3 regions of the Serratia sp. Ae19-1 genome follow, and region 3 is predicted to be linked to each of the others. Evidence: predicted binding sites of a transcription regulator. Region 3 holds the regulator's gene; each other region holds the start of a gene.

Region 1 (4,180 bases), on a different contig from region 3:
GCCAGCGTGGCGTCAAACGCCGGGGTGACTTGCCATTTGCCGCCCACTTCATAAGTGGTGCCGGTTTCCGGCGTGGCGACGTTGCCATTGTCGTCGATGGCGGTGGATGGCGTGAAGGAACGGCTGTAGTTGCCGTACAGCGACAGGCTCGGCGTCAACTTATACACCAGTCCCGCCTGCGGCAAAAACTGGTTATCTTTGTCATTGAGCGTATTTTTCGGCTGCCGGAAACCGTTGCTGTTGTTCTGATAATACGACTGATAGCGCGCGCCCAGCACCGCGATCCATCGCTCGGTGAGATGAATGCTGTCCTTGGCGTACAGAGAGCGGCTGAACAGCGTGGCGCGCAGATTGCTCGCCGCGTCGCTGTAGGTCGTACTGTCAGTGACAGGCGTTTCGCCATAGGTCGGATCGTACATGTTGAAGGTCTTCGACACCTTGCCGCGATAGGAATACGCCTTATAGGTCTGGTTTTTCTCGTAGTCCACGCCCAGCAGCAGGTCATGCTGCATGCCGAATACCTCCGGCGAGCCGGTCAGATCCCACGAGTAGTAGTGGGTCTGGTGATTAAAGCCTCGGTTGGCGTCGGCGCGGCGCGAAACGATGCCGGTCGTGGTATCGACGGCGGTGGCGCGCACTTCGTTACTGTCGTAACGGCGCTGCAGCCACGCGTAGTTGACGCGGGTGGTCCAGATCGGATCCAGCGCGTATTCATAATGGGCGCTCAGGCGTTTGTTTTTGCCCCAGGCGCGGTTGGCGTAATCATCAAGCCGGCGGTTGTAGGGCACATCGACCGGTTTACCGTCGATAAATGCGGTGCCGCGATCGTAAGGAATGTCGTACTTATATTCGCTGTAGGCGATGTTAAAGGAGGCTTTGTCGCCGAACCAACTGAGCGAGGGGGCGAGCAGCGTGTGTTCGTCGCTGCCGAAGTTGCGCCAGTAATCCGCGTGCTGACGTTCGGCGATCAGGCGAAAGGCGAAGCCGCCGCCCAGCGGGCCGGTGACATCGACACTGCCGCTGCCGCCGCCAAAGCTGTTGGTGGCGCCGCTGATGCGGGTGTTCCAGTCATACTGCGGTTTTTTACCGATCAGATTGATGATGCCGCCAGGGCTGAGGATACCGTAAAGCAGTGAAGCGGAGCCTTTCAGCACCTCGACGCGTTCGGTGGTGGCGTCCATGCTCAACCCCTGGTTGCTGCGTACGCCGTCGATGAACACCGAACCGTCGGAGTTGACCCCAAAACCGCGTTTGACAAAGCCGTCCTCGGTGCCGCCGAGTGTGTTGCCCTGGGTGACGCCGCTGACGAACTTCATCGCGTCATTGACGCTTTTGACCTGGAAGTCGTCAATCACCTGAGAGGTGACAACGCTGATCGATTGCGGCACCTCGGCGATCGGCGCTGCGGTTTTGCTGCCGGTCGAAGCGGTATCGGCGCTATAGCTGCCGGCAGGCAGCGGGGCGGCGGTTACTGTGATGGACTCCTCCGATTTAGCGTCGGTCACGGCGGCGATCGTCAGGGCGGGAAACAGGCCGGCAAACAGGGGCAGCGTACGCAGAATGGGATTTTTTTTGCTTTTGTAGGGGTGGCGAAGAACTGACTGGCGCATATCATTCCATGGTAAAATAATAAATAGTAACGATTATCATTATAATTATCATTTGATGAAATTAGATAGAGGAAGTTGGCGCCCTTCGCGCATTGCAAGATTTTATTTTGCCATCAGTGAAAAGCATGGCGGTTTTGCCGGTATAAATTCGCCGGATTGGCCACAAAGATCAAGGTGACGGCAGCGTTTCGGCAGTTTCTGCGTCTGGTAGCTGGTTGCCGTCAATATATTGATACACAAATATATTTTCCCTTGATGAATAAACAGATGCCCGCGCTGGCAAAACTGGCAATAATAGCCGGGTCGGCCGTGTGTGTTCTCCTTGTTCGACGGTTGTGACGCGAAAAGACTGTCACTTTACGCTAGCGAAAGTCTCTGGATCCAAGATGCAAACCATCCCGTTGTCCGATACCCGTAAAATCTGGCCCGCGACCCTCATCTTTTTGCTGGTGTTTGCGCTGTGCCTGCTGGGTATCGTGAGCCGTCCCGGCAGCTTTCTGGCGATATTCTGGCCGGTAAACGCCGTGCTGCTGGCCGTTTTGGTGCGCCGCCCGCAGTGGGCCACCTGCGCCGGCTGGGGCATGGCGGTGCTGGGCTATCTGGCGGCGGACCTGTTGACCGGCAGTTCGCTGGAAAAGGCGCTGCTATTGAATGCCGCCAATCTTTCCGGCGTGGTGGCAGGGTATTGGCTGTTCATGCGGCTGTCGCCACCGGCGCGCATGTTGCAGCGCGGCGCTTCAAGCATGTATCTGTTCGGCATCTGCCTGGCCGCCGCTGCCGTCACCGGCGTGGCGGGCGCCGTCGCCTCTCAGTGGCTGTTCGGCAGACCCTATTTGACCTCGCTGGCGCTGTGGTTCTCGTCCGAATTCACCAATTACGTCACGCTGATGCCGTTCATTCTGGTGTTTCCCATCGATTGGCGACATCGCCTGCGCGCGGCTTGCGCCATGCTGATGCAGCGCAGCCAATGGCCGCAGGCGGGGCAAAAACTTGCGGTGTTGGCGCTGCTGGCGCTAGCGGCGGTTTGCAGCGTGCTGATCGGCGGGCCCGGCGCGGTGATCTTTCCAATGCCGGTGCTGCTGTGGCTGGCGATGTCCTTTTCACTGTTCAGCACCATGATCGCGGTGCTGGTTTACGTGCTGTGGTGCCATCTGGCGATCGATTTCGGGCTGTTGAGCACGACGCTCGATATGAAGGTGTTGCAGAACGCGGTGTCGATGCGTTTGGGCATTGCGCTGTTGGCGCTGGGGCCGATCGCCGTCGCCAGCATGAACTATGCGCGCAATGCGCTGTTGCGCACCCTGGAGCATGTGGCGAATCACGACGCCTTGACGCATGTGTTGACGCGCAATGCGTTTATGCAGCGCGGCGAACGGGTGATTGACCAAAAAGGCGAGCTGGTTTGCGTCATGATGCTCGATATCGACTATTTCAAATCGATTAATGACCGTTTCGGCCACGCCGGCGGCGATCAGGCGCTGATGGCCTTTACCCGCGCGATCGCCGCCGATCTGAGCGTCAATGATCTGTTTGGCCGCATGGGTGGCGAAGAGTTTGCCATTGTCTCGACGCTCGGCCAGCCGCAGCAGGGATTGCAGCTGGCCGAACGGCTGCGGCAACGCATCGAAGCGGAGTCGATCACCATGCCGGCCGGCCATCCGCTGCAGATCACCGTCAGCATCGGCATGGTGACCTGTACGGGCGGTTCCGGCCATAGCCTGGCGGATCTGCTGAAACTGGCGGATCTGGCGGTATACAAAGCAAAAAATGCCGGCCGCAACCGGGTCGCCACGCCTGAGTCTTACCCGCCGCCGGCCCCCGGCCGCTAACTTGCGATCCGCGCAGCGCCCCCGCCGTCTAAACTGGTAGGGGGTGCAGGCAACTCCGCCTGCGTTAAACCGACTGTCCTTAAACAGACAAGAGGATGCCAGGATGAAATACATCGACGGGTTTGTGGTGGCGGTGCCGGCCGCCAACAAGGAGGCGTATCACCGGTTGGCGGCTGCAACGGTGCCATTGTTCAAAGAGTTTGGCGCCACGCGCATCGTGGAGTGTTGGGGTGATGATGTGCCCGACGGCAAACTGACCGACTTTCGCGGCGCGGTGAAGGCGCAGGAAGGCGAAGTGGTGGTGTTCAGCTGGATCGAGTATCCCTCCAAGGCGGTGCGCGACGCCGCCAACGAGAAAATGATGAGCGATCCGCGCATGAAGGCGCTGGGCGAGATGCCGTTTGACGGCAAGCGCATGATCTTTGGCGGGTTCGCGCCAATCCTTGATGAGTGAAGGAGGCGCAGATGGCCAGAATTACGCAACATCTGTGGTTTGAAAAAGACATGGAGGCGGCGCTGAACTGCTATGTCGCGCTGATTCCCGGTTCGTCCGTGAACTGGTTTTCCGATCTGCCGGCGGATACGCCGAGCGGCCCGGCCGGCAGCGTGAAGCTGGCCTCCTTCACCCTGGGCGACCAGCGCTACGCGGCGATCGAAGCCGGGCCGCTGGATCCGTTCAACCACAGTTTCTCCGTGATGGTGGAGTGCGACGATCAGGCGGAGGTCGACCGGCTGTGGGAT
Region 2 (4,180 bases), on a different contig from region 3:
CGGCGCTGGATCTGCTGGTGCGTCAGGGCAAAGCGCTGTATGTCGGCCTGTCCAACTACCCGGCCGAGCGCGCGCGGCAGGCGTTCGACATTCTGCAGCGCCTCGGCACGCCGTGCGTGATCCACCAGCCCAAGTATTCGATGTTGGAACGCGGACCGGAGGCGGGATTGCTGGATACATTGGCGGAACATGGCGTCGGTGCCATCGCCTTCTCGCCGCTGGCGGGCGGCCTGCTGACCGACCGCTACCTGCACGGCGTTCCGCAAGATTCCCGCGCTGCCAGCAGCAGCCGCTTCCTGCAGCCGGAACAGCTGACCGCCGAACGGTTGGACAAGGTGCGCCGCCTCGATGCGCTGGCGCGGCAACGCGGGCAGAAGCTGTCGCAGATGGCCCTGGCCTGGGTGCTGCGCGGCGATCGCGTCACCTCGGTGCTGATCGGCGCCAGCAAGAATGCGCAGATAGAAGACGCGGTGGGCATGCTGGCCAACCGTCGCTTCAGTGAAGAAGAGCTCGCGCAGATCGAGCAAATCTTATTGTAATCGCTTACAAATAACGCCGCTCAATCGAGCGGCCATACTCCAGAAAAATCTCAAATCTCGGCCTGCGGCGTCCTTTTCAGAGTTGTTCTCAGATTCAACCCTATATTGCCGGCGCTATGATGCCGATATTGCAGTAAAAATAACGATAAGGCCGCTTTTTAAACTGATGAACGCGCTTCATAAAGTGATCAACGGCCAAGCCGCGCAAGCGGGAAGGAGAAGTCATGTTTAAACCTCTGCTCTTGGCCGCCATCCTGGCGGCGACGGTGCTGCCCGCCGCACAGCAGGCGCATGCCGAAGGCCTCAGCATCGATCTGATGCCGGGCGTTTCATTACGCATCGGCGATCAGGACAATCGCGGCCGTTACTGGGACGGTTACGACTGGCGCGATCGCGATTGGTGGCGCTCACATCAGGGGCGTTATCTCGGTGACCGCAGCCCGCGCGGCTATTACTGGGATGGCTATCGCTGGCGCGACGGCGGCTATTGGCGCAAGCATTATTACTATCACGAGGGGCATTACCGTAAGTACGACAAGCACTACGATAAACACCACTGGAAGAAAGAGAAAAAACACCACCACGATCATGACCGCGATCGCTGGCGCCGCCACGGCGACGACGACCGCGATTAACCACGACGGGCCGGCGCAACGCCGGCCCGCGCTGTTTCGCTTACAGCACACTGCCGATCAGCAGATAGCCGTTCAACCCAACCACCACCACTACGATCAGTTTGCCCAGGTTTTGCACCACCGGACCGTTGACCATCTCGCCCATCAGCGCCCGATTGCCGGTGAAAGCCAGCAGCGGCACCAACGCCAGCGCAATGCCGAAGCTCAGCAACACCTGGCTCAGCACCAGAATGCGCGTCGCGTCCATCCCCAGCATGATGACGATAAACGACGGCAGCATGGTCACCGCACGGCGCAGCCACAGCGGGATATGAAAATGCACGAACCCCTGCATCACCACCTGCCCCGCCAACGTGCCCACCACGGTAGAAGAGAGGCCGGCAATGCCGCTGTGGCCGCTGAAATGAAACGCGGCGGCGGCGGTGGCCATCATCGCCAGATTAACGAAACCGGCGATGGTCATGGCCACGGCGACGTCGACTTTGGTGGCGGCATAGCGCTCCGCCTTGTCGTGCTCGCCGCCGATTTGGGTGAGCGATGAATGCAGATAGATCACGTGCGGCATAATCGTGGCGCCCAATACCCCGGCGGCCAGGAATACCGCATCGCCGTTAGGCAAATCGGGCAGCGCCATGCCCTGCAACAGCGGCGCCAGCTGCGGTTGTGAGAACGCCAGTTCGACGATGTAGGCGGCAGCGACGAACAGCAACAGGCCACCAATCACCAGTTCCAGCGGCTTTTGCCCACGCTTTTGCAGCATCAGAATTAAAAAAGTGGCGATGCCGGTCAGCACCGCCCCCTGCAGCAGGGAGACGCCAAGCAGCAGCTTAAAGCCGATCGCCGCGCCGATAAACTCAGCCAGATCGGTCGCCATGGCGATGATCTCCGCCTGTACCCAATAAGCCCATACCGCCGGCCGCGGAAAGCGATCGCGAATATGCTCGGCCAGGTTTTTTCCGGTGGCGATCCCCAGCTTGGCGGACAACAGCTGGATCAGCATCGCCATCACGTTGGCCCAGACCACTACCCACAGCAGGCTGTAGCCGAACGAAGCGCCGGCCTGAATGTTGGTGGCGAAGTTGCCGGGATCGATATAGCCGATAGCGGCGATAAAGGCGGGCCCCATCAGCGAGAGTTTGATTTTTCTGGCGGAGCGACCGGAGGTGGTTTCAACCACGCGACTGTTCAGCATATGTTGAACCCTTACTGAAATTACGTTTATCTCCACTCTATATAAATGATAATAATTATCAAGCGCATTTAGAGCGGTAAAACTTATCTCTGTAATAGCCAACATTAACGGTTTTATCGTAGGGTTCAGCGCGGAGCTGGCCGATTTCCGTGCTTTTCTGATGGGATTTTGGCTGCAATACCCCTGAAAGACAGGTTAGCACAAGAATACGAATTTCCTATTCCTGCTTTAACATATTGATTTTTTATGCTTTTACGCAACACTTTAGGAGAACTCCCACTATGATTTTCCATATTTGCAATAGAAGTCTCGTTTTTAAACGTAGCGTTACATAAAATGACAGCCGAAATTCAGCCTGCCTCAAATTTGGAGCAAACATGTCCCATATTGCGCACTTTGCGTTGGCGATAGTGGTGGTGGCGATCCTGGCCCTGTTGGTGTGCCGCGATCGCAAGAGCATCCGCATTCGTTATGTTATTCAATTACTGGTTATCGAAGTACTGCTGGCCTACTTTTTCCTGCATTCGGAAGCGGGTTTGGGCTTCGTAAAAGGATTCGCCGCGCTGTTTGACAAACTGCTCGGGTTTGCGGGACAAGGGACTGATTTCGTATTCGGCGGCATGGGCGACAAAGGCCTGGCGTTCTTCTTCCTGAAGGTGCTGTGCCCGATCGTGTTCATTTCTGCGCTGATCGGTATTCTGCAGTACATCAAAGTGCTGCCGTTCATCATCCGCATTATCGGCACCGTGCTGTCGAAAGTGAACGGCATGGGCAAGCTGGAGTCGTTCAACGCCGTCAGCTCGCTGATCCTGGGCCAGTCCGAAAACTTCATCGCCTACAAGGATATCCTGGGCAAGATGTCGGAAAAGCGCATGTACACCATGGCGGCGACCGCGATGTCTACGGTATCCATGTCCATCGTCGGCGCCTACATGACCATGCTGGACGCCAAGTTCGTGGTGGCGGCGCTGGTATTGAACATGTTCAGCACCTTTATCGTACTGTCGCTGGTCAACCCGTATGACACCAATAAAGAAGAAGAGCTGCACCTCGGCAACCTGCACGAAGGCCAGAGCTTCTTCGAAATGTTGGGCGAGTACATCCTGGCCGGCTTTAAAGTAGCGATTATCGTTGCCGCGATGCTGATCGGCTTCATCGCCCTGATCGCCGCGCTTAACGGTGTGTTCAGCGCCATTTTCGGCCTGAGCTTCCAGGAGATCCTCGGCTACTTCTTCTACCCGTTCGCCTGGATCATGGGCATTCCTAAGCACGAAGCCCTGCAGGTTGGCAGCATCATGGCCACCAAGCTGGTTTCCAACGAGTTCGTGGCCATGATGGAGCTGCAGAAAGTGTCTGCCGAACTGTCGCCGCGCAGCCTGGGGATCCTGTCGGTGTTCCTGGTGTCCTTCGCCAACTTCTCTTCCATCGGTATCGTGGCCGGTGCGATCAAGGGCCTGAACGAACACCAGGGCAACGTGGTGTCGCGCTTTGGCCTGAAGCTGGTGTACGGCTCTACGCTGGTCAGCATCCTGTCCGCTTCCATCGCGGGCCTGGTGCTGGGCTAAGCCTTTCGAACCTACTGCGATAACAAGGCGCCTGCGGGCGCCTTTTTTGTTGACCTGCATTCGGCGAAGGTGAAATGACGCAAAGCAAAAAGCCGACCCTGAGGTCGGCTTTTTAAATGGTGGTGGAGCTAGACGGGATCGAACCGTCGACCTCTTGCATGCCATGCAAGCGCTCTCCCAGCTGAGCTATAGCCCCACAAAAGTGGTACGCATTGACCGGCGTTACGGTATCCCCAACCTTGCTGAGAA
Region 3 (4,180 bases):
GTTGCGTCTGCTGGATCAGATGGCGGCCTACAAGCTCAACAAATTCCACTTCCACCTGAGCGATGATGAAGGTTGGCGTATCGAGATCCCCGGTTTGCCAGAGTTGACGGAAGTCGGCGGCCAGCGCTGCCACGATCTGACCGAAACCACCTGCCTGCTGCCGCAGTACGGCCAGGGGCCGGACGTCTACGGCGGTTTCTTCAGCCGTCAGGACTATATCGACATCATCAAATACGCCCAGGCGCGCCAGATTGAAGTGATCCCTGAGATCGACATGCCGGCGCACGCCCGCGCCGCGGTGGTGTCGATGGAGGCGCGCTATAAAAAGCTGCATGCCGCCGGAAAAGAGCAGGAGGCTAACGAATTCCGCCTGGTGGATCCGACCGATACCTCCAATACCACCTCCGTGCAGTTCTTTAACCGCCAGAGCTACCTGAACCCGTGCCTGGATTCTTCCCAGCGCTTTGTCGACAAGGTGATCGGCGAGATCGCCCAGATGCATAAAGAAGCCGGGCAGCCGATCAAAACCTGGCACTTCGGCGGCGACGAGGCGAAAAACATCCGCCTGGGCGCCGGCTATACCGACAAGGCGAAACCGGAGCCGGGTAAAGGCGTCATCGACCAGAGCAACGAAGACAAGCCGTGGGCCAAGTCGCAGGTTTGCCAGACGATGATCAAAGAAGGCAAGGTGGCCGACATGGAGCACTTGCCGAGCTACTTCGGCCAGGAGGTCAGCAAGCTGGTGAAGGCGCACGGCATCGACAGAATGCAGGCCTGGCAGGACGGCCTGAAAGACGCCGAGAGCGCGAAGTCGTTCGCCACCTCGCGCGTGGGCGTCAACTTCTGGGATACCTTGTACTGGGGCGGTTTCGACAGCGTCAACGATTGGGCCAATAAAGGGTATGAAGTGGTGGTCTCCAACCCGGACTACGTCTACATGGACTTCCCTTACGAGGTGAACCCGGACGAGCGCGGTTACTACTGGGGTACCCGCTTCAGCGACGAGCGCAAGGTGTTCAGCTTCGCGCCGGACAACATGCCGCAGAACGCGGAAACCTCGGTCGATCGCGACGGCAACCACTTCAACGCCAAGAGCGACAAGCCGTGGCCGGGAGCCTACGGGTTGTCCGCTCAGCTGTGGAGCGAAACCCAGCGCACCGATCCGCAGATGGAATACATGATCTTCCCGCGCGCGCTGTCGGTGGCCGAACGCGCCTGGCACCGCGCCGGTTGGGAGCAGGACTATCGCGCCGGCCGCGAATACAAAGGCGGGGAGACCCACTTTGTCGACACCAAGGCGCTGGAGAAAGACTGGCTGCGCTTCGCCAATATCCTGGGCCAGCGTGAACTGGCCAAGCTGGACAAAGGCGGCGTCGCTTATCGTCTGCCGGTGCCCGGCGCACGCGTAGCGGGCGGCAAGCTGGAGGCGAATATCGCGCTGCCGGGATTGGGCATCGAGTATTCCACCGACGGCGGCAAGCAGTGGCAGCGTTATGACGCCAAGGCCAAGCCGGCGGTATCGGGTGAGGTGCAGGTGCGTTCGGTCAGTCCGGACGGTAAACGTTACAGCCGCGCCGAGAAGGTCTAAGCCCGGCGCATCGGCCTGTCGTCATGGCGGCGGGCCGCTTAACGAAGGGGGAATGCGTCCGCCTCTGCGCGTGTCGGCGTGAAGCGGACGTGAAAGTGAGAGCAGTACGTGGAGTCGCAGTGCCGCTGCAATTGTAGTATTTCATGACATGATCTTTCCCCGGCTGGTCCGGGGATTTTTTTGCTCACCGTTCAGCAAGCATAAAAAAACCGCCTCAGGGTGAGGCGGTTTTTCATAACCGGTCAGGCTTACTTCTTGTCGTGCAGCGTTTCGTCTTCGCGGCAGTCACCGGTTTCACAGTGGCCGTACAGGTACAGGCTGTGGTTGGTGAGCTTAATGCCGTGCTGCTTGGCGATATCACGCTGGCGCACTTCGATGGATTCGTCACTGAATTCGATCACTTTGCCGCAGTCCAGGCAAATCAGGTGATCGTGGTGATGCTGTTGGGTCAGTTCGAACACGGACTTGCCGCCTTCGAAATTGTGACGTGTCACAATGCCCGCATCGTCAAACTGGTTCAGTACGCGATAAACCGTTGCCAGGCCGATCTCTTCGCCCATATCAATCAGTTTTTTGTACAAATCTTCCGCACTGACGTGATGGCATTCCGGATTTTGCAGTACTTCCAGGATTTTGAGTCGCGGAAGCGTGACTTTTAAGCCGGCCTTCTTCAATGCGATGTTGTTGTCGGTCATGCGAATTCAGTCCTGTTACTATGCTAATCAAGTTGAGGCGTACTCGCCTGTGGCATCGGTCGGCACAAAGAGTTAATGCGTCTCATTATAGAACCGGTTGTACTAAATGGAAACCGCCGGTTGTTAACAAAGATATAATTGCACTATTGCATGTTTTGCATGCAACGCCTTGATGGGTGGGATAAACCGATAACTCAGTCTACCTTGACGGGGTGGGAAGTTACAAATCTGTAGCTTCTATCGCAGCAATCCCTGCTGCCGATGATGGCCCTGTGCGCACACTATGCACTTTACAGGGCCTTTGTTCAACCTTTCGCCAGTTGCGGCGTTTAGCCGACGATATCGGCCAGGCTCAGCTCTTCGACGATCTGTTTGACCCAGGCGTCGACGCGCTCGTTGGTCAGCTCCGGCTGGCGGTCTTCGTCGATCGCGAGACCAATGAAGTGGTTGTCGTCCGCCAGGCCTTTGGAGGCCTCGAAGTGGTAGCCTTTGGTCGGCCAGTGGCCCACGATGGCCGCGCCGCGCGGTTCAATGATGTCGCGGATGGTGCCCATCGCGTCACAGAAGTATTCCGCGTAGTCTTCCTGGTCGCCGCAGCCGAACAGCGCCACCAGTTTGCCGTTGAAATCGACTTCTTCCAGCGTCGGGAAGAAATCATCCCAGTCACACTGCGCTTCACCGTAGTACCAGGTCGGGATACCCAGCAGCAGGATATCGAACCCTTCCAGGTCTTCTTTGCTGCTTTTAGCGATGTCGTGTACTTCAGAGACGTCGTCGCCAAACTGTTTCTGGAGAATTTTCTGGATCATTTTGGCAATGTTTTCGGTATTGCCAGTGTCGCTGCCAAAGAAAATGCCTACAGTAGCCATATCGCGTATAACCTTTAAATTCAAGTAATTGCATTACTCGATGCCAGCACTGCCGCCGCTGACGCCGATTAAAATGATGCCATGACAAGAGCCTTTCGCAACGGGGCGAGCGCCGACAGGCGCAGTCTCTTGCCGGTAAATGCGTATCATGCCAGAAAGTGGCGCCGGGGTTTTATCGCATTTATGCGATGCCGGAGAATGAAGAAAAGCGTGGTCGATCCGGCGTTGTCCTTAACGCCGCGCCGCGCGTGCGGCCGAAGAGATCAATGTTCCGGCTGTTCTTCCGCCAGTTGCGCCAACAGCATCTGCTCGATGAGTTCGCTGCGGCTAATGTTGCGCTGTTCCGCCAGTTTGTTCAGGGCGTCCACCGCATCCGCGTTGATTTTCAGCTCTACGCGCCGCAATCCACGCACTTTATCGCGCCGTAACTGATTGCGCTTATTGATTCTAAGCTGTTCATCGCGGGAAAGCGGGTTGGTTTTCGGGCGCCCCGGACGGCGTTCATCTGCGAACAGATCCAGCGTCGTGCGATCCGTTTGTTCTTTTGCCATAGGTAGCGGTACTGCAAGGGAGTTTGCATCAAAAAGCGCTCGCACGCTTCCGGAGGCATCGGTTAACACACTTCGGGCCAATAAACCCTAACCCAAATTCACCCCCGAACCGGCGTTCGCGAACGCGCTGGCGCGGCGGCAAAATTATAGCGCGCCATATTACCCCAGCAGATGGAGCGGCGACAATGCCTAACTGCGGGCTAAACGCGCTAAGCCGTTATCTTTAGCGCGTTTTTTCGCCAGATGAGCGTATTTTTCAGGCTTCGTCGAGGAAACGGTGGATGGCGCGCAGCACCGCGTCCGGTTTTTCGGCGTGCACCCAATGGCCGGTGCCGGCGACGACATGGGCGCGGGCCTGCGGGAACTGGCGGGCGATGTCCGCACGATAGCTGTCCTGCACGTACGGCGACAGGCCGCCGCGAATGAACAGCGTCGGATGCGGCCAGGCCGGCACGTCCTGCCAGCCGGTGATGTCTT

The links. The regulator Fur, encoded in region 3, represses iron uptake genes when iron is present. The targets are predictions, from matches to a motif close to ATAATAATGAGAACNACTATCAA.
Region 1: a site for Fur is predicted at 1,640-1,662, ahead of AAIE04_RS14000 (TonB-dependent siderophore receptor). Genes of this name have one in related genera too.
Region 2: a site for Fur is predicted at 2,406-2,428, ahead of AAIE04_RS21110 (Nramp family divalent metal transporter). Genes of this name have one in related genera too.

What each region holds. Positions count from the first base shown of each region.
Region 1 is NZ_JBCHWD010000004.1:271,360-275,539, forward strand. Features, by position in the region: gene AAIE04_RS14000 (TonB-dependent siderophore receptor) at 1-1,610, opposite strand, end outside; gene AAIE04_RS14005 (GGDEF domain-containing protein) at 1,997-3,439, shown strand; gene AAIE04_RS14010 (DUF1428 domain-containing protein) at 3,543-3,893, shown strand; gene AAIE04_RS14015 (VOC family protein) at 3,905-4,180, shown strand, end outside.
Region 2 is NZ_JBCHWD010000008.1:169,295-173,474, forward strand. Features, by position in the region: gene mgrA (L-glyceraldehyde 3-phosphate reductase) at 1-539, shown strand, start outside; gene AAIE04_RS21105 (DUF2502 domain-containing protein) at 764-1,174, shown strand; gene AAIE04_RS21110 (Nramp family divalent metal transporter) at 1,215-2,366, opposite strand; gene AAIE04_RS21115 (NupC/NupG family nucleoside CNT transporter) at 2,744-3,931, shown strand; tRNA gene AAIE04_RS21120 (tRNA-Ala) at 4,052-4,127, opposite strand.
Region 3 is NZ_JBCHWD010000001.1:350,922-355,101, forward strand. Features, by position in the region: gene AAIE04_RS01720 (beta-N-acetylhexosaminidase) at 1-1,588, shown strand, start outside; gene fur (ferric iron uptake transcriptional regulator) at 1,837-2,283, opposite strand; gene fldA (flavodoxin FldA) at 2,613-3,152, opposite strand; gene ybfE (LexA regulated protein) at 3,416-3,703, opposite strand; gene ybfF (esterase) at 3,960-4,180, opposite strand, start outside.